2 regions of the Marmoricola sp. URHA0025 HA25 genome follow, and region 2 is predicted to be linked to the other one. Evidence: predicted binding sites of a transcription regulator. Region 2 holds the regulator's gene; the other holds the start of a gene.
The links. Region 2 encodes LexA, which represses DNA repair genes until DNA is damaged. Its sites were predicted from a motif close to TCGAACANNTGTTCGA; they were not measured.

Region 1 (9,354 bases), 1.6 Mb from region 2:
ATCCTCGACGGGCTCGAGGCCGACCTCACCGACCTGGTCGCGGAGCACGGCGGGGAGGCGCTCGGCGATCCGGTTGCCTACGCGCGTGAGCTCCGTGCTGCCGCGGGCCTGGCTCCGGAGATGGGCCCGTCGCGACGCCAGGTCGACCTGTCGGCGGGCGTGCATTCCTTCCTCGACGACGCGCACCGGCGGTTCGACCGGTTGGCGGGGGCGCTGCCCGGCGACGGGTCCGCCGTGCTCGCGTCGATGCAGCCTGCGTGGTGGGTGCTCCGCGGGTGGATAGCCGTCGAGCTCACGGCGTACTTCTTCGGTGAGTGGTCACTGCAGGTCGTGCCCGGATCGAACGTCCCGGGGGCAATCGTCATCATCGCTGCAGTTGTCCTCAGCGTGCAGCTCGGCCGTGGTCGGCTCTGGCCCGGCGAGCGCTGGCGCACGGGTGCGGGCCTGCGCACGCTTCTCCTGGGCCTGAACGTCTTCGCCGTCCTGATGGTCCCGGTGGTGCTCAGCGGCCTCGGCCACACCCGCACCGACGGGTCGGGGCGCTCCTACGAGCTCGGCTTCCAGCAGGGGGCTCGCTCGATCCGCGATGCCGCCGCGCACGCCGGCGTCACCGTCAACGGTCGCCCGGTGAGCAACATCTTCCCGTACGACGGACACGGTCGCCCGCTGGTCGGGGTGCAGCTGTTCGACCAGGACGGCCAGCCGATCAACGTCGCCGGCAAGTCCGAGTACCTCGACGACCCGAACGAAGACCGGCCGCTCGTCTTCTACCCCTGGACGAACGGCAGCACCCAGCTGCTGAACGTGTTCCCGATCCCGACCCGCCTCCAGGACAGCAACAAGCCGTCTGCGACGGCCTTCACCGAGGCCGTCCCGCCGGCAATCAGGCCGTTCCCGATGGCCCAGGTCCCGGGGGTCTCGCTGCCGGGCATCAAGACCGGCCGGCAGCCGACGGCGGTGCCCCCGGCGAGCTGAGTCGAACGTGGAGGATCCAGGTCACCACGTGGCCCGGATCCTCCACGATCGACGATTTCTGCTCCGCGGGACCCGCTGATAGCCTTGGGCGTTGCCGTCGAACGGCCGCGGATCAAGAGTGCCCGGGTGGATGTGCCCCGGCGCGCCGCGCAGCGAACATGGAAGGGAGCTCACGTGTCCATCGGTACCGACGCGGAGACCAAGAAGCAGATCATCGCCGAGTACGCCACCGCCGAGGGCGACACCGGCTCCCCCGAGGTGCAGATCGCGTTGCTGTCGCACCGCATCTCGCACCTGACCGAGCACCTGAAGGAGCACAAGCACGACCACCACAGCCGTCGTGGCCTGCTGCTCCTGGTCGGCCAGCGCCGGCGGCTGCTCAACTACCTCGAGAAGACCGACATCGAGCGCTACCGCTCGATCGTGCAGCGCCTCGGCCTGCGTCGATGACTCTCGCACGGCGACTCGCCTCACGGTGGGTCGCCGTGTTGCATTGACCGAGTACCACCCTGATCACAACTGACCTGACCACAACTGAAGAGAACAACCACCCACAGGAGCGGCCCGCGAACGCCGGCCTTTGGTAGTGGCCTCCGGGGTTTCGACAGGCTCAACCACCGTCGACTCCCGTGGGCCTCGATCGAAGACCGGCCCCCATACAGGGCAGGCGCCCCCCAATACTGGCAACAGCACTGCGGGCTCGCGGTTCGCTCCGCGAAGTAGAGAGATACGACCCTTTGAACAATTCATCTGACGGACCCGTCGTCTCCGCCGTAGAGACCGTTCTCGACAACGGCAAGTTCGGCACCCGCACCGTCAAGTTCGAGACCGGGCTCCTCGCCCGGCAGGCCGCCGGTTCGGTGACCGCCTACCTCGACGACGACACCATGCTGCTCTCGGCGACCACCGCCGGCAAGCAGCCCAAGGAACAGTTCGACTTCTTCCCCCTGACGATCGACGTCGAGGAGCGGATGTACGCCGCGGGTCGCATTCCCGGCTCGTTCTTCCGCAGCGAAGGCCGCCCCGGCGAGGACGCGATCCTCACCTGCCGGCTCATCGACCGGCCGCTGCGCCCGACCTTCAAGAAGGGCCTGCGCAACGAGGTCCAGGTCGTCATCACCGTCCTCGCGCTCAACCCCGACGCCCCGTACGACGTGCTCGCGATCAACGCGGCGTCCGCGTCCACCCAGCTCTCCGGCCTGCCGTTCAGCGGCCCGGTCGGTGGCACCCGCGTCGCCCTGATCGACGGCCAGTGGGTCGCGTTCCCGACCCACAGCCAGCTCGAGGAGGCCGTGTTCGACATGGTCGTCGCGGGCCGGGTCACCGACACCGGTGACGTCGCGATCATGATGGTCGAGGCCGAGGCGACCGAGACGACCTGGGACCTGGTGCAGAACCAGGGCAAGCAGGCGCCGACGGAGGAGGTCGTCGCCGGCGGTCTCGAGGCGGCCAAGCCGTTCATCAAGCAGCTGTGCGAGGCGCAGGCCGAGCTGGCCAAGCAGGCCGCGAAGCCGGTCGAGGAGTTCCCGATCTTCCTCGACTACGAGGACGACGCGTACGCCGCCGTCGAGGCTGCCGTGAAGGACGAGACGGCTGCCGCGCTGACCATCGCCGGCAAGCACGAGCGCGAGGACAAGCTCGACGCCATCAAGGCGGGCCTGCTCGAGAAGCTCGCCGGCCAGTTCGAGGGTCGTGAGAAGGAGATCGGCGCCGCGTTCCGCTCGCTGAACAAGTCGCTGGTCCGCCAGCGGGTGCTCCGCGACAAGGTCCGTATCGACGGCCGTGGGCTCACCGACATCCGGACGCTGTCCGCCGAGGTCGCGGTGCTGCCGCGGGTGCACGGCTCGGCGCTGTTCGAGCGTGGCGAGACCCAGATCCTGGGCGTCACCACCCTCGACATGCTGACCATGGAGCAGAAGCTCGACACCCTCTCCCCGGAGACGTCGCGCCGCTACATGCACAAGTACGTCTTCCCGCCGTTCTCCACCGGTGAGACCGGACGCGTCGGCTCGCCGAAGCGTCGCGAGGTCGGCCACGGTGCGCTCGCGCGCCGCGCGCTGCTGCCGGTGCTGCCCACGCGCGAGGAGTTCCCGTACGCCATCCGCCAGCTCTCCGAGGCGATGGGCTCCAACGGCTCCACCTCGATGGGCTCGGTCTGCGCGTCGACCCTGTCGCTGCTCCAGGCCGGTGTGCCGCTTCGTGCGCCTGTCGCGGGCATCGCGATGGGTCTGATCACCGACGAGGTCGACGGCGAGATGCGCTACGTCGCGCTCACCGACATCCTCGGTGCCGAGGACGCGTTCGGCGACATGGACTTCAAGGTCGCCGGCACCCGGGAGTTCGTCACGGCGCTGCAGCTGGACACCAAGCTCGACGGCATCCCCGCCGACGTGCTGGCCGGTGCCCTGACCCAGGCCCGCGACGCCCGACTGGCGATCCTCGACGTGATGGCCGAGGCGATCGACACTCCCGAGGAGATGTCGCTGTATGCGCCGCGGATCATCACGGTGAAGATCCCGATCGACAAGATCGGCGAGGTCATCGGCCCCAAGGGCAAGGTGATCAACCAGATCCAGGACGACACCGGCGCCAAGCTCTCCATCGAGGACGACGGCACGATCTACATCGGTGCGACCAACGGAGAGGCCGCCGAAGCCGCTCGGCAGGCGGTCAACCAGATCGCCAACCCGACGATGCCCGAGGTCGGCGAGCGCTACCTCGGCACGGTGGTCAAGACGACGAACTTCGGTGCGTTCGTCTCGCTGATGCCCGGCAAGGACGGCCTGCTGCACATCAGCAAGCTGCGTGCCCTCGCCGGCGGCAAGCGGGTCGACAACGTCGAGGACGTCGTCTCCGTGGGCCAGAAGATCCAGGTCGCGATCGGCGAGATCGACGACCGCGGCAAGCTGTCGCTGGTGCCGGTCGTGGACGACGAGGGCGCGGGCGACGCGGCTCCGGAGTCCGACGAGTCGGCTCACGAGTCGGCCCCAGAGTCGGCTGAGTGACCCTCGCCGCTGAGCAGAAGCCCGGCACGACCCGCACCCTCATCGAAGGCGTCCGACGGACCGTCCTTCGGGGAGGACTGCGGGTCGTGTCCGAGCACGTCCCCGGTGTCCGCTCCGCGGCCATCGGGGTCTTCGTCGGTGTCGGGTCGCGTGACGAGTCGCCGGCGCTGAACGGTGCGTCGCACTTCCTCGAGCACCTGCTGTTCAAGGGCACCGACAGCCGCTCGGCGATGGACATCTCGTCCGCGCTCGACGCGGTCGGCGGGGAGTTCAACGCCTACACGGCGCGCGAGTACACCTGCTACCACGCCCGCGTGCTCGACGAGGACCTCCCGATGGCCGTCGACGTGCTCGGCGAGATGATGACCGCTTCGCGGATCGACTCGGCCGACGTCGAGGCGGAGCGCGAGGTGATTCTCGACGAGATCGCGATGCACGACGACGATCCCGACGATGTGGTCCACAACCTCTTCGCCGCGAAGGCCTGGGACGGCACCCCGCTGGCCCGGCCGATCGCCGGCAGCGCCGGGTCGATCCAGGCGCTCACTCGCGCGCAGGTCAACCGCTACTACCGCTCCCGGTACGTCGCCCCGGCGATGACCGTGGCGGTCGCTGGCAACGTCGTCCACCGTGACGTCGTACGCCTGGTGCAGAAGGCGTTCTCCCGTCGTGGCTTCCTCGACGACGACGCCGCGCGGGCGCTGCCGCCACGGCTCGCCGCGCGCCCCCGCGCGACGAAGTCCGGCGACGTGCGCACCAGCCGTGCGTTCGAGCAGGTCAACCAGGTGCTCGGCATGCGAGGGATGACCCGCTCCGACGACCGGCGCTACGCGCTCGGCGTGCTGAACGCGGCGTTCGGCGGCGGATCCTCGTCGCGGCTCTTCCAGGAGGTGCGGGAGCGCCGCGGCCTGGCGTACTCGGTCTACTCCTTCGCGACCAGCTACTCCGACGCGGGCATGGTCGGCGTCTCGGTCGGCTCGCTGCCCGGCAAGTCCGACGAGGTGCTCGAGGTGGTGCGGGCGGAGCTCGGACGCATCGTCGACTCGGGCCTGACCCAGGACGAGCTGGATCGCGGCCGCGGGCAGATGCGTGGTGGTCTGGTGCTGAGCCTGGAGGACACCGGCTCGCGGATGACCCGACTGGGCGAGGTCGAACTGTTCCAGGACCGGCTTCTCTCCCTGGACGAGGTGCTGGTCCGGCTCGACGCAGTCACGCTGGACGACGTCAACAGCCTCGCCGCCGACCTGTTCAGCCGCCCCGAGACGCTGGCAGTCGTGGGACCGGCCAGCCGCTAGGCCGCAACCTTGCCGATGCTCACCAGCCGTGGCGCATCCACAGTCCGCACGCCTGGGTGGATCCGCGCTGGGCTCCTCGGCATGGCGGCGGCGGTGGCGCCGGGTCCTCTTCCCGCGACAGGTCGGCGCGCTGCAGGCCGTTGAGGAAGATCTCGCAGTCGCAGAATCCGCCCATCGAGCCCAGCCTGCGTTCGAGCCCGGATGCCCGAGGCGCACGAACGTCTCGGTAGTGGCGAGCGAATCGCAGCGTGCAGTCGCAGCCGAACTCCTCCAGCATCCGCGCCACGAAGCATGCCAGGCACTCGCGGGGCCGCGGGGCAGTGGCGCGGTCGGCGAGGGCACGGACGATCGCCTCGGCCTCCTGGTCGATCCCGAGATCGGGCATGGTTCCTCCTCTACTACGTACGGCGTCGGTACCGCACGTCTCCGTCGGGCAGGTGGTCGGTGACGTAGGCGCCGTCGTGGGCGCGATGGTGATGAAAGCTGCACAGGCAGATGCCGTTCGCGAGGTCGGTCGCGCCCCCACCGGCCCACGGATCCTTGTGGTGCGCCTCGGTCCAGGCTGCCGGGACGTCGCATCCTTCGGCTCGACAGCGTCGGTCGCGGATCCGCAGCGCCTTGCGCTGCCCCCGGCTGAACAGCCGGCTGGTCCGGCCGAGGTCGAGCACCTCGCTCTCGGAGCCCAGCACGGCCGGGACCAGGGCGGCGCCGCAGGCGAGCCGGCGGGCTTCGGACGCGCTGAGCCGATCGACGTCGTGGCCGACGATCGTCCCGGCGGCAAGCCCGGCCCGGAGGTCGTCGAGGCCGATGGTGACGATCATGGTGGTGGCGTCACCACCATGGGCCGGCAGGCGCGCCGGGTCGAGGAGCTCGAGCAGCGTCACGAACGCCTGGCCGCGCTGCACCCGCGCGGGCCCGCGGGACTCCGAGGAGGATGCGGGGGGTTCGCTGCCGGCTGCGGTCTGGTGACGAGGACTCGTGAACGCGTCGAGATAGGTGGCCAGCCGATTGGCGGCCGCGTCCGGCATCGTCGCGGTCACGCGCGTGAGGCCGTCGCCCAGACGGGCGAAGGTGAGGCTCGTGGACTCGTGGGCCCGACGCTCCTCGTCGTGGAGCTTGCGTGCCTCGTGCGCGTCGGCGGTCTCGGGGTCGATCGCCTCGAGGAGCTTGCGGCCCAGGATCCGCAGATCCTTCGGCGGCCAGTCCGCGGCCAATGTCACGAGCTGTGCCTCGACGGCGTCGACCAGCGTCGGGTCGAGGTCGTCGGGCAGGTCGGTGAGGACCTCGACGCAGGCCCGAGCCTGCGGCAGGTTGAGCGCGCCGCCGACGAGGCCGGCCTCGAGGCGTCCCCAGCGGTCGGCAAGGGCCGTCGCGAGCTGGCCGTCCCGGCGTACCGGCCCGCGATCGAGGTGCGTTTCGTGGGCCAGCCACGACGCGGCATCACGGGCACCGTGCGCGGCCGCGACGTCGTCGGCGCAGCCCAGCACGCGAAGTCTCAGGCCGGCGACCTCCGACTCGAGGCGCGCCAGCTCCCGCAGCGCGTGTGCCTTCTCCTCGGTCCTCATCAGGTCCGGGTGCGACGCGGCGGTGGCGTCGACCGCGAGGGCGATCTGGTCCACACCCCGCAAGAACGGGTGCACGAACGCGCCCGGAACCATCGGGTCGGCCGACATCGCGGCACCTCCTCGCACACGTTGACCTGGATCGGTCGCACCTGTGACGGGCAGCGTGCCTGTGCGGAGGCGGCGAGGGACTCGCCCGCCGAGGCCTGAGCCGTCTGTATCACCTCGACGTACGGCAATCGTACACCAGTTCGGTTGTGAAGGCAACCGGTGTGCCATATGTGTTCGTGCGTTCGCCTGGATCCTTGCGTCACCGGACCCCCGCGAGCGCGCAGCAACGAACCCCAGCCAGTGCTAGTGCGGTGCCGCATTTCCCTGGCTTACGAGGTGCGTCACATCGTCGCGTGCACGCGCACTCTCGTGCTGATGTGCGGACGAGCCGACGACCTTGACTGAGGTGAGGGCTCTGGGATTCCATCGGTCTCTAGTCGCGAGGAGACGGAGCGGACATGAGCTTGCGGGACGCAAGGGTCGAACCAGCAGTGCCGGTGTCTGACATGACCCAGGCAAGAGAGTTCTACGAGACCAAGCTCGGGCTCTCAGACGGCCGGCCGATCTTCGACGGCGGGATCACCTACCAATGCGGAGAGGGACGTGAGATCCACTATCCCTCGCCCGCCAGCGCCGGTAAGTCAGGCAGCACGGTCGCAGCCTGGGAGGTCGCTGACGTGGAGAGGACAGTGGACGAGCTGACCGCCAACGGCGTCACCTTCGAGCACTACGACACAGACCGGCTCAAGACGAACGAGAAGGGGATCGCCGAGTTGGGCGACGAACGGGTGGCATGGTTCAAGGACCCGGACGGGAACACTCACGGCATCGTCCAGCTCTGACGCCCAGGGGAGACCCCAGCCCTCACACGCGGCGGTGCGGTCGCTTGATCTCATCACCTAACCGCGCCTCCCTACGAGAATGCCCGCCGAAGCCGAAGCCGAAGCCGGCGCTTGGCCCGCAACGCACTCTCATTTGCCGCGATCCGCCTGTGCCCGGATGCGGACGATGGGCGCACCGTCCTCCAAACCCTCACCGAGCCCGAGGCCGCCCGCCTGCGTCGGCGCCCTTCACACGTCTAACGCTCGGAGACGAGGCGCGCCGGTGGTGCGGCTGGCCTTCCACGCATTCATGAGGACTGCTCGGCGCAGTCTTCGGGCCGATCGGCTGCGCATAGTGGTCCCGACCCACGCACTACGCTGACCCGCGTGAACGCTCTCAAGGTCGGTGTGCTCGGCGCCCGTGGCAAGGTCGGTCGCGTCGTCTGCGAGGCGGTCGCCGCCTCGGACGAGTTCGAGCTGGTCGCCGAGATCGACGAGGGCGACGACCTCGAGACGCTGGTCGCGACGGCGGCCGACGCGGTCGTCGACTTCACCCATCCGGACGCGGTGATGGGCAACCTGCAGTTCTGCATCGAGCACGGCATCGATGCGGTGGTCGGCACCACCGGGTTCGACGAGGCCCGTCTCGAGCAGGTGCGCGGCTGGCTCCACGGTCAGCCCGAGAACGGCGTGCTGATCGCCCCGAACTTCTCCATCGGCGCGATCCTGATGATGCGCTTCGCGACAGAGGCTGCGCGCTTCTTCGAGTCCGTCGAGATCATCGAGCTGCACCACCCGGACAAGGCAGATGCGCCGTCCGGCACGGCTCGTCGCACGGCGCAGCTCGTGGCGGCTGCGCGCCGCGACGCCGGGATGGGCGACCCCCCGGACGCGACCAGCAGCGGCCTCGACGGTGCGCGCGGGGCAGAGGTGGAGGGCATCCACGTCCATGGCTTGCGCGTGCGGGGCCTGGTCGCCCACCAGGAGGTCGTCCTGGGAGGACTGGGGGAGACGCTCACCATCCGCCACGACTCGATGGACCGGACCTCCTTCACGCCCGGCGTGCTCCTGGGCCTGCGCCGGATCGGTGGGGCTCCGGGCCTGACCGTCGGGCTGGAGTCCTTCCTGGATCTCGACTGAGCTCGATCACCGGGCGCTGAGCTCGATCACCGGGCGCTGAGCACGATCACTGGGACCTGAGTCGACCACCGGGTCGTGAGCGTGCTGCACTTTCGTGCGGCGCAGCGATCGGGTCTTCCCAACAGCGCGCTCAAGGGACAAGGTGACCTCAGAGGATCCCCTCCCAGTCCTCCATCTCGGAAGGAACCCGCATGCGCACCCGTGCACCCATCCCGTTCAAGACCGGCCTCGCCGCGGCGGCCGCTGCCGCCGCTCTTGCCGGAGTCACCGCCCTCACCCCCTCGGCATCGGCGAGCAGCGCAGTCCCCGGCGACAGGAACTCCGTCGTCGCCGCGGCGATCGCGTCGGCGAAGTCCCACCTCGCAGCCACCGCCTTCGGCGCCGACCAGGCGTTCACGGCGGTCGGCACCGTCCTGGACGCCAACGGCGCCTCCCACGTCCGGCTGCACCGCACCTACCACGGCCTCGAGGTGGTCGGCGGTGACCTGGTCGTCCACCAGACGAA
Region 2 (9,354 bases):
GCGGCTTGATGTAGCCCGGCGGCAGTGCCTCGCTGGAGAACCCGTAGGAGTTCGTGACGATGTCTGCGGCGTGCCGGGACACGATCCAGTTCAGCGCCGCGTCCATGTCCTGGTAGTTGTTCGGCGAGCCGACGTAGAGGATGTCCGCGCCGGGAGCCATCGTGTGCACGGCCTCGACGTCGAGGGTCTGCTCGCCGCTCCAGCCCTCGGGGTCCTGCCTCGGGTTCTGCGGCCGGACCTTCGTGCCCGGCGCGACGTGCTCGCTGTAGTGGCCGTTGAGCGACGGCAGCCCGTGCTCGCTCGAGTACCTGTTGGCGTCGGAGAGCATCGTGGTCGAGGCGTACGCGTCGATGATGCCGACGGTCACCCCGCGTCCGTCGTTGCCGCTCGCGATGGCACCGTCCATCCCGTATGCGCCCTGGAGCTGCGCGCCGGCGTAGCCGCACGGCGCGAAGGCCGACGGCGTGGCCGGAAGCACCGTGTTGTCCGGGGTCGCTGTGTTCTGCACCGTCTTCTCGCCCCACCACTCCGAGCAGGGGCGGGCGTTGTTGAACACCGCCGGCGGGTTGCTGTCGTGGTGCACCAGCGCGGCGGACTCGTCGAGCCCGACGACGGCCTGCACGCCGGAGAGCGAGTCGGGGACGACCAGCGGGCTGTTGTTGCTGCGCAGCGTCTTGCCCTCGACCTTGTACGTCGCGAACGAGGTCGAGAACGCCTTGGCCGCCTGGCCGACAGTGCCGACCGCCTCGACGTACTTGCTGTTGGCCGGCACGTGGCCGACGGTGAAGCCCTGGCCCTTGAGCCAGCTCTTCACGCTGTTGACCGTGCCGGCGCTCGGCGCGAACTTCGCGGCGAACTGGTTGGCGCTGAGGAACTTGCCGTAGAGCGCGTTGCCGGGCGTGCTGACCGCGGTGGCGTAGTCGGCGGCCGCGGAGCCGCCCTGCCAGTCGAGGTAGACGCGGAAGTCGACCTGCTCCGAGGAGCTGGCGGCTCCGGCCTTGTGGGCCGCGTTGGCCCAGCTCGGCACGCTGCCGGGGAGCGAGTGACTGGTGGCTGCGTCGGCCGGCGTGGCCAGGCCGGCGAGCGTGAGGCCGAGAGCCGCCGTGGTGAGGACCGCGACGGGGATACCGAGTTTCCGAGACACGAGAGGGGGTCTCCTTCATGGGTGCGAAATGGGGAAGATTGCCCGGAGCCACTTCACGCCCAATCTGGGCTGTCGTCAATGGTTTGAGCCGCTGAATTTCCGGAGATATTGCCGCATTTACGGAACCAATTCGGCTCGCAGAGCCTCCTCAAGGCCGTCGCGGAGCGCCTACTGGGCCTGCGCGAAAGCCACCGCGATCTCGGCGCCGAGGTGGGCGTTGTTCTTCACCAGCGCGACGTTGGCGCGCAGGGAGTCGCCCCCGGTGATCTCCACGATCCGGCCGAGGAGGTACGGCGTGGTGTCCTTGCCGGTGATCCCGAGCCGGTCGAGGTCGCCGAGCGCCTGGTCGATGATCGCGTCGATCTGCTCGTGCGGGATCCCGTCAGCCTCCGGGATCGGGTTGGCCACGCTGATCCCGCCGGCGACGGACAGCTCGTCCTTCGCGCGCATGATCCCGGCGATCTCATCGGCCGAGTCGACGCGCAGCGGCACGGCGTACCCGCTGGTGCGGGTGTAGAACGCCGGGAAGTCGTCGGTCCGGTAGCCCAGCACCGGCACGCCGAGGGTCTCGAGCACCTCCAGGGTCAGGCCGATGTCGAGGATCGACTTCACTCCCGCGGAGATCACCGTGACGTTCGTGAGGGAGAGCTCGGTCAGGTCGGCGCTGACGTCCATGGTCGTCGCAGCGCCGCGGTGCACACCGCCGAGGCCGCCGGTGGTGAAGACCCGGATGCCGGCCAGGGAGGCGAGCCGCATCGTCGCGGCGACCGTGGTCGCGCCGTGCTCGCGGCGGGCGACGACGTAGGGCAGGTCGCGGATGCTGACCTTGCGGATCTCCTGCTGCCCGCGGCCGAGCAGCTCGAGCGCGGCGTCGTCCAGCCCGATCCGGGGTACGCCGTCGAGCACCGCGATCGTCGCCGGGGTCGCTCCGTCGGCGCGGATGATCGCCTCGACCTCGCGGGCCATCGCGACGTTGTCGGGGTAGGGCATCCCGTGGCTGATGATCGTGCTCTCCAGTGCGACGACCGGCCGGCGGTCGGCCAGCGCCGCGCGGACCTCGTCGGTCAGCTGCAGGTCGATCACCGCAGGTCCTCCAGGGTGCCGTGTACGAGGTCCTCGGTCAGGTCGCGTCGCACGGTCGTCGTGGACTGCACGGTGAGCCAGGCGGCCGCGGTCGCGAACCAGCCGGCCTGGGCGACCGGGTCCCCGGCGCGAAGCCGGTGGACGTACGCCGCGAGCATCGCGTCTCCGGCCCCGGTCACGTCCACCACCTCTGCTGGTGGCAGCCGCAGCCGGGTCGTCGCCCCGTCGCCGGTGTGCAGGGTGCTGCCCTCCGCGCCCTCGCGAAGCCAGACCACGTCGATGCCCTGGGAGTGCGCGTGCGCGCGGGCGGCGTCGACGTCGTCGGTGCCGGCCCAGGCGATCAACTCGTCGCGGTTCGGCGTGAACGTGTGCAGCCCCGGGAGCGGGCCGAGCCGGGCCGCCTTGGTCACGCCGACCGGGTCGAGCACGACCGGCACGGCCTGCTCCTCGGCCAGAGCGAGGCAGTGGGCGATCGTGTCGGTGCGGAGGTTGCCGTCGAGCACCAGCCAGCCGGCACCACGTAGCGACTCGCGACTCACGTCCTCGGGGCCGAGGCTGTCGGTCGCGGCCATGTCGGCCACACCGATGACGAGGCCACCGTCGTGGTCGAGCACGGCGGTGTAGGTCCCGGTCGCACAGTCGGCCGACCGGCGTACGCCGCGGAGGTTGACGTCGAGGAGGCCGAGCTGCTCGAGCAGCGCGGTGCCGGGGTCGTCCTGGCCGACCACGCCGATCAGCCGGACCGGGCTGCCCAGGCGGGCGAGGTTCTCGGCCACGTTGCGTCCGACGCCGCCGTGGGCGATCGCCGTCGCGCCGGGGTTGCTGCTCCCCGGCACCGTGTCCCCGGTGATCCTGGCCAAGGTGTCCATGTTCATGCCGCCGACCACGACGACGTCTCCGGGGGTGCTCACTCCCGGAGCCTAGTGCCGGGCTATCCGGTGGCGGTGGCGGCGCCGTACTTCTCCCGGGTCGCCAGCCCCCAGGCGCTGACCGGCTTCATCAAGAGGCCCGAGGCCAGGACCAGGCCGGCGAGCACGAACCAGCCCGGCCGCCCCCACTGGATGCAGAGCGTGGTGATCAGGGTCGGCGCCGCGACCCGGGACAGGCTGAAGCCGAGGGCGGCGAAGCCCTGGTACTGCCCCTGCCGCTCGACCGGCGCGAGCCCCATCGACACGCCCCACTGCCCGCTGCTGGAGACCATCTCGCCGACCACGTGCACGGACGCCGACAGCAGCAGCACCACGATCGCGGCACCGCGCGCGATGCCGTCGGTGAACGCGATCAGCACGAACGACGCCGCGATCCACGCGCTGCCGCGCAGCACCGCCGACGCGCCGGAGGTGACGTCCTCGGCGCCGCGGCTCAGCCGGACCTGGAAGAGCGCGACCGCAATCGTGTTGAGGCCGAGCATGATCGCGACCATCGAGGTCGGCGCCGTCGTGTGCTCGCTGATCCACAGCGGGATGCCGATCTCGAGCACCACGAAGTGCATGAACAGCACGGCGGTGAGGAGGGTCGCGGCGACGTACGGGAGGTCGCGTACGACGCCGAGCCGCGGCTCGCCGTCCGCGCGGGCCGGCGCTCCGGACAGGTGCGGGAGCCGGTTGAACAGCAGGCCGGTGAGCAGCGAGGTGGCGGCGTCGAGGAGGAACACCCCGACGTAGGCCCACGGCTCGTCGATCCAGAGCGCGATCCCGCCGAGGAGCGCACCGAAGGTCATCGCGACGTTGGTGACCGCGCGCAGGTAGGCCTTGAACGGGACGCCCTGACCGCCGACCGCGATCCGCGCGATGTAGCCGTTGCGCACGGCGTTGGCCGCCATCTGCGCCGCCGCGACGAGCGAGATCGCCACGACCAGGGCCCAGAAGCTGCGGGCGATCGCCAGCCCGGCGGTGGCGATCCCGGTGAGGACGGTGAGGTCGCGCATCACTTCGCGGGGTCCGCGGGCGTCGGCCCACTGACCGCCGGGCACCTGCGCGAGGGCGCCTGCCACAGCCGCGATCGACAGGGCGATGCCGACCTGAGCGGGCTCGAGGTGGACGTGGCGGGTGAAGTACAGCGCGAAGGTGGTGAACACCGCTCCGCCGGACGCGCGGTTGACCAGCGTGCCGAGCGCCAGGACGCGCAGCGTGGAGTCGGTCGGGATCCCTCGACGCGTGAGCCGGGCGGGCGTCACGGTCTGCGAGGTCACGGCTCGAACCTACGTCCGCGCGTCGCTCGGCCGCCTCTGGTTTTCGGCCCGCTTCCGGACGCACAGCACCTTGCCAGCACGGGTTGATCGTGCGGACAGCAACCGTGGCGACGCTTGCCGGCGACAACCCACCAGGAGGGAACATGCAGAAGAAGTCAATCGCCCTGCTCGCGTCGACCGGCATCGCCGGCCTGGTCGCCGGCGGCGTCCTGATGACCGGGATGTCCGCCAATGCCGCGGACGACACCGGGTCGGCGGCGACGGGTACGTCGTCGTACGGCGGCGCCCCGGCCGGCACCGGCGCGCCGAACGGCAACACTGACCCGACCAAACCGATGAGGAGCGACGAGAAGCTGCTCACCGGGGACACCAAGGACAAGGTGACGGCGGCCGTGAAGGCGAAGTACCCCGACGCCACCTTCCAGCGGGTCGAGACCGACTCCGACGGTGTCTACGAGGCGCACCTCCTCGTGGCCGGCAAGCCGGTCACCGTCGAGGTGGACAAGTCGTTCGCGGTCACCGGCACCGAGTCGGCGCCGGCCGGCGGTGGCGACCACGACGGCGACGGCCCGGCCGCGCAGGCTGCGGCGGCCTGAGCGCACGAGTGCCCGGCGATGTCGCATCGCCGGGCACTCGTGAAGCCGGTGGTCGAGCCTGTCGAAACTCAGGTTTCGAGCCGCCGTTTGCGGGTTCGCACGCTCACCCGCAGGCTCCCTCCACCGGATCGAGCTCAGTCGAGATCAACCTCTTCGCGTCGCGACCCTGCTCGTCCCTCGCAGGGCCGCGGCTCAGACCTTGCGCAGCACGGCGGTGACCACACCCAGGATGGTGGCGTTGTCACCGTTGATCGGCTCGTAGGCGTCGTTGTGGGGGAGCAGCCACACGTGGCCGTCCTTGCGCTGCAGCGTCTTGACCGTGGCCTCACCCTCGATCAGCGCCGCGACGATCTCGCCGTTGTCCGCAGTCTGCTCCTGGCGGATGACCACGTAGTCGCCGTTGCAGATCGCCGCGTCGATCATCGAGTCGCCGGCGACCTCGAGCATGAACAGCGTGCCCTCGCCGACCAGCGTCTTGGGCAGCGGGAAGATCTCCTCGACGCGCTCCTCCGCGAGGATCGGGCCACCGGCCGCGATCCGGCCGACCAGCGGCACCTGGGTGGCCTCCGGCACGGCGTCGCCGATGCCGGTCGGGTCGAAGCCGTGCTCGTCGGCGCTGGCGATCGCGCGCCGCGCCGCCATCAGCTCGGGGATGAACACCTCGAGCGCGCGCGGCCGGTTGGGGTCGCGCTTGATGAAGCCCTTCGCCTCGAGCACCCGCAGCTGGTGGGCCACGCTGGAGGAGCTGGCCAGCCCGACCAGGTCGCCGATCTCGCGGATGCTGGGCGGGTAGCCGCGCTGCTCGATCGACTCGCGGAGCACGTTGAGGATGCGCTGCTGGCGCGGGGTGAGCCCGGTCGCGTCGGGCGGCGCGTCGGGCAGCTCGCTGACGTTGGAGCGCTTGGCTGCGGAGGGGCGGATGCGATCGGAGGCCATGGGCCGACGGTAGACCCATCGACGGCGGAGTTCAAACACATGTTCGAACGGCGTGTCGGGCGGTTCGCGGGCCCGGAAAGGGCTCCGGACGAGCCCGGGATCGGCGCTGCGTGGGTCGGCGTACGCTCACGCAGCGCCGAACGATCACGGGGTCCTGTCTTCAACCTAGACCCGGAACGGGCCCGGCCGTAAGGGCAGGGCCGGGTCAGTTTTCCGGGGGCATCCAGACGTACTGCGGCACGTTGCAGACCTCGACGAAGCCGGCGCGCTCGTAGACCGGCCGGCCGGACTCGCTGGAGTGCAGGACCGCGTGCTCGGCCCCGGCGGCGTGCGCCAGCTGCAGCAGCCGCTGTGTCACGGCGTACCCGATGCCACGGCCACGGACGTCCTCCAGGGTCGCGATGTTGTAGAGGCCCGCGGTGGTGCCGGTGAGGTACGCCGTGCCGCACGCGACCGGGCGTCCGTCGAGCGAGCCGATCACGTTGACCGCTCCCTGGAAGACGCTCATCACCTCGCTCATCGGCTCGCGCACCGACTCGGGCAGGCCGAAGCCGGTGACCATCATCGCGACGAAGGCGCGTGCGTCGGTGGTCTGCTCGATGCTCAACCCGGCGACCTCGGGGACCGGGGGAGCGGTGGTCAGGTCGGCGTACATGCCCGGGACGTCCTCGTGCTCGAGCCCGCGCTCCGTCAGCGCCGCTTCCAGCTCCGGCGACGTGTGCGACGGCGTGACCCACCACAGCCACGGCAGCCCGGCTCCGATGAACGAGTCCGCCACCTCCTCGGTCCGCCGCCGGGCGTCCGCCCCGAAGTGCGCGCCGGTGACGCAGTTGAACATCGGGAACGGCACGTCGCTGCGGATCGCGTCGACGTCCGTGTCCGGATCGCGGCGGAACATCGGGTGGTCGCCGGCGCCGGTGAAGAAGGCGAGCAGGTTGTCCTCGACCGGGGCGATGCGGGGATCGGTCATGGGGTAGTCAACCCCACCCGATCGGCCGGTGGTTGCGCTTGTCGAAACCCGCCCGAGAGCGCTCGAACATATGTTCTTGCGTTCCTCGAACGCGTGTTCTATCGTCGTACATGTGTTCGATCGAACGTCTGAGCGACCCGGCAGCGGTTCTGTCGGTGCTCGGCCGTAGAAACAGCACTGAGAAACAGCAGAGACAACCTGACTTCCCCCAGGAGAGAGACATGAGCACGCTGAGCATCTCGCCCGCCTTCGACTTCGTGAGCCCGACGCGGCGCCCGCGAGCTGCCCGGCGCACCACCGTCCGGCTCACGCAGCGCGGTCGCGTCGTGTTCGTGCTGGCGTTCCTGGCGGCCGCGTTCGTGGTGATGGTCGCCTTCGGCGGCTGGGCCACGGCGACCCACGACGCCGGCACGCCCGACCCGGTCCGCGTCGTCGAGGTCCAGGAGGGCGACACCCTCTACGGCATCGCCGGCCAGGTCGCCGAGCCCGGCAAGGTCCGCGAGATGGTCCACCAGATCCAGCAGCTCAACTCCCTGGCCGGCTCCAGCCTCCAGGTCGGCCAGAAGCTCGCCATCCCGAAGAGCTGAGTCGCCCTCGGTCCGCCGAGGACAGAGCGTCCGATGATCCCCTCGACCCGGGTCGTCGGCTGTGTGGGAAAGGACAGGGCGGGGCCCAGGCCCCGCCCTCGTTCTTTTCCGATGCACGCCGAGTGGGCAGAAACGCTGCGTCGGCGTGCGGTGAGCGGGCAGAAACGCTGCGTCGGCGTGCGGTGAGCGGGCAGAAACGCTGCGTCGGCGGGCGGTGAGCGGGCAGAAACGCTGGGTCAGACGCTTCCGGCTCGCGCCGCACCCTCACTCAGCAAGAACTGCGCAGCCGTGTACGTCGCCATCACCACCGACTCCACCCGTGCCGGTGCGCCCTTCCACAAGAACTTCCGGGTGCCGAGCACCGAGTCGGACAACATGAACAGCCCGGCCCCGAGCAGCGTCATCCGCCGCGCCGACGTCGGCAGCGCCGGGTCGAGCTGCGTCGCGGCGGCGACCGTCCCGGCGAGCATCGCGGAGTAGCCGGCGATGGCGGGCGCAAGCACCTTGTCCTGCCGGTAGGCGCCGAACACCATCCCGGGCGTGGTCACCGCCCACAGTGCTGCGACCCCCTTCGGCCCGGGCCGCGCGGAGCCACTGCGGTTGCGCAGGAACCCGCTGATGTAGGCGGCGTGGCCGACCGCGAACGACCCGCTCCCTACGGCGAACGGCTTGGTGCCGTGCGCCATCAACGCCAGGTCGCCGCCCCACCCTGCGGCCTGCGCGACGAGCGTGTTGGCCCGCAGCGGCGAGTTCGCCGCCTTCTCGTCGGTGATCAACGAAGCCATCAGGGTGGGCATGAGCAGCGGCTTGGTCAACACCCGCGCCTTGTGCGCCAGCTGGTTGGCCGAGCCGGCGAGCCAGGTGTCGGCGACCGCCAACCCGGCGTACGCGAGCTTGAGCTTGGTCGAGGTGCGGAGTCGGGCCACCCGCTGAATGTAGTGCCTCCTACGGGCTCCGGACGTCATACGTTTGGTGGCTCGGGGCCCTCGATCCGTATGACGTCCGGAGCGGTCCTCAGTGGCCGTAGCCCGAGAGTGCCGGTGTCGCCTCGGCGATCCGCAGCGGGGTGTCCGGCCCGACCGTCGTGACGGTGCCGTCGACGTCCTGGTACGGGCCTCGGTTCAGGCTCCACCGCGCCGTCCAGACGACCTCGACGTGCAGGTTCACCGTGACGTGCGCCTGCTGGTAGCGGTGGACCACGTCCTTGGCCGGGTACGGCGCCCCGGCCGTGTGCGTCTCCGCCGTCGTGCCGTCCCCGTGCACCCAACGGAAGGTGCTCGGCGTGATCTGCAGGTCGACCTGCTGGCCGAGCAGCGTCAGGGTGCGGTGGAGGGGTTGGGCGTCGACGTAGAAGATCGTGTCGAAGTTGATCAGGGTCTTCTCGGCGGGTTGCGTGACCGCACGGAGTTTCGGCAACGGGATCTGTTGAAACGCGCGCGCGACGATGCCTGGAGTGACGGTCGCTGTTGAATCGGGTGGGTTGCTGGCGCAACGCATATCGAGCGGGTACCAGATCCCGTCCCTGAGTCCGAGGAGCTGATACGGAATCTGACCGGAGGGGCACCAGTCGCTACACGTGTGGACCGGCCCGGCGGCAATGTCGCACGCACTCTGCCACCGGTAGGCGGAGTACTCGGACTGCCCTACCCCATGGACGTGACCCGGCGTCGTGTCGCCGTCGGTGCTGCATTCGCCCGATGCAAAGAAGACATTCCCCGTCGCCCCAGCCCCGCCGCTGCACGACTTGGCGGCGGCTGGCGCCATCCCAAGAAGTGGCGCAAGCGCGATGGCGGTGCTCGCGGCCAATGCTCTCCTGCCAATCATGACCCGCGGCTCCATTGGTCGAC

Region 1: ACVW00_RS12965 (DUF222 domain-containing protein) is a predicted target of LexA. The motif match lies at 7,077-7,092, and genes of this name have one in related genera.

What each region holds. Positions count from the first base shown of each region.
Region 1 covers NZ_JBSSCD010000001.1:2,639,815-2,649,168, reverse strand. Annotated here, with positions in the region: gene ACVW00_RS12990 (HAAS signaling domain-containing protein) at 1-975, shown strand, start outside; gene rpsO (30S ribosomal protein S15) at 1,150-1,425, shown strand; gene ACVW00_RS12980 (polyribonucleotide nucleotidyltransferase) at 1,713-3,980, shown strand; gene ACVW00_RS12975 (M16 family metallopeptidase) at 3,977-5,275, shown strand; gene ACVW00_RS12970 (DUF2695 domain-containing protein) at 5,295-5,660, opposite strand; gene ACVW00_RS12965 (DUF222 domain-containing protein) at 5,674-6,948, opposite strand; gene ACVW00_RS12960 (VOC family protein) at 7,386-7,730, shown strand; gene dapB (4-hydroxy-tetrahydrodipicolinate reductase) at 8,097-8,849, shown strand; gene ACVW00_RS12950 (M4 family metallopeptidase) at 9,041-9,354, shown strand, end outside.
Region 2 covers NZ_JBSSCD010000001.1:1,023,182-1,032,535, forward strand. Annotated here, with positions in the region: gene ACVW00_RS04930 (S53 family peptidase) at 1-1,144, opposite strand, end outside; gene ACVW00_RS04935 (pseudouridine-5'-phosphate glycosidase) at 1,313-2,227, opposite strand; gene ACVW00_RS04940 (carbohydrate kinase family protein) at 2,224-3,138, opposite strand; gene ACVW00_RS04945 (MFS transporter) at 3,159-4,418, opposite strand; gene ACVW00_RS04950 (hypothetical protein) at 4,562-5,014, shown strand; gene lexA (transcriptional repressor LexA) at 5,207-5,950, opposite strand; gene ACVW00_RS04960 (GNAT family N-acetyltransferase) at 6,156-6,920, opposite strand; gene ACVW00_RS04965 (LysM peptidoglycan-binding domain-containing protein) at 7,142-7,507, shown strand; gene ACVW00_RS04970 (lysoplasmalogenase) at 7,744-8,433, opposite strand; gene ACVW00_RS04975 (hypothetical protein) at 8,522-8,923, opposite strand; gene ACVW00_RS04980 (DUF6318 family protein) at 9,328-9,354, opposite strand, start outside.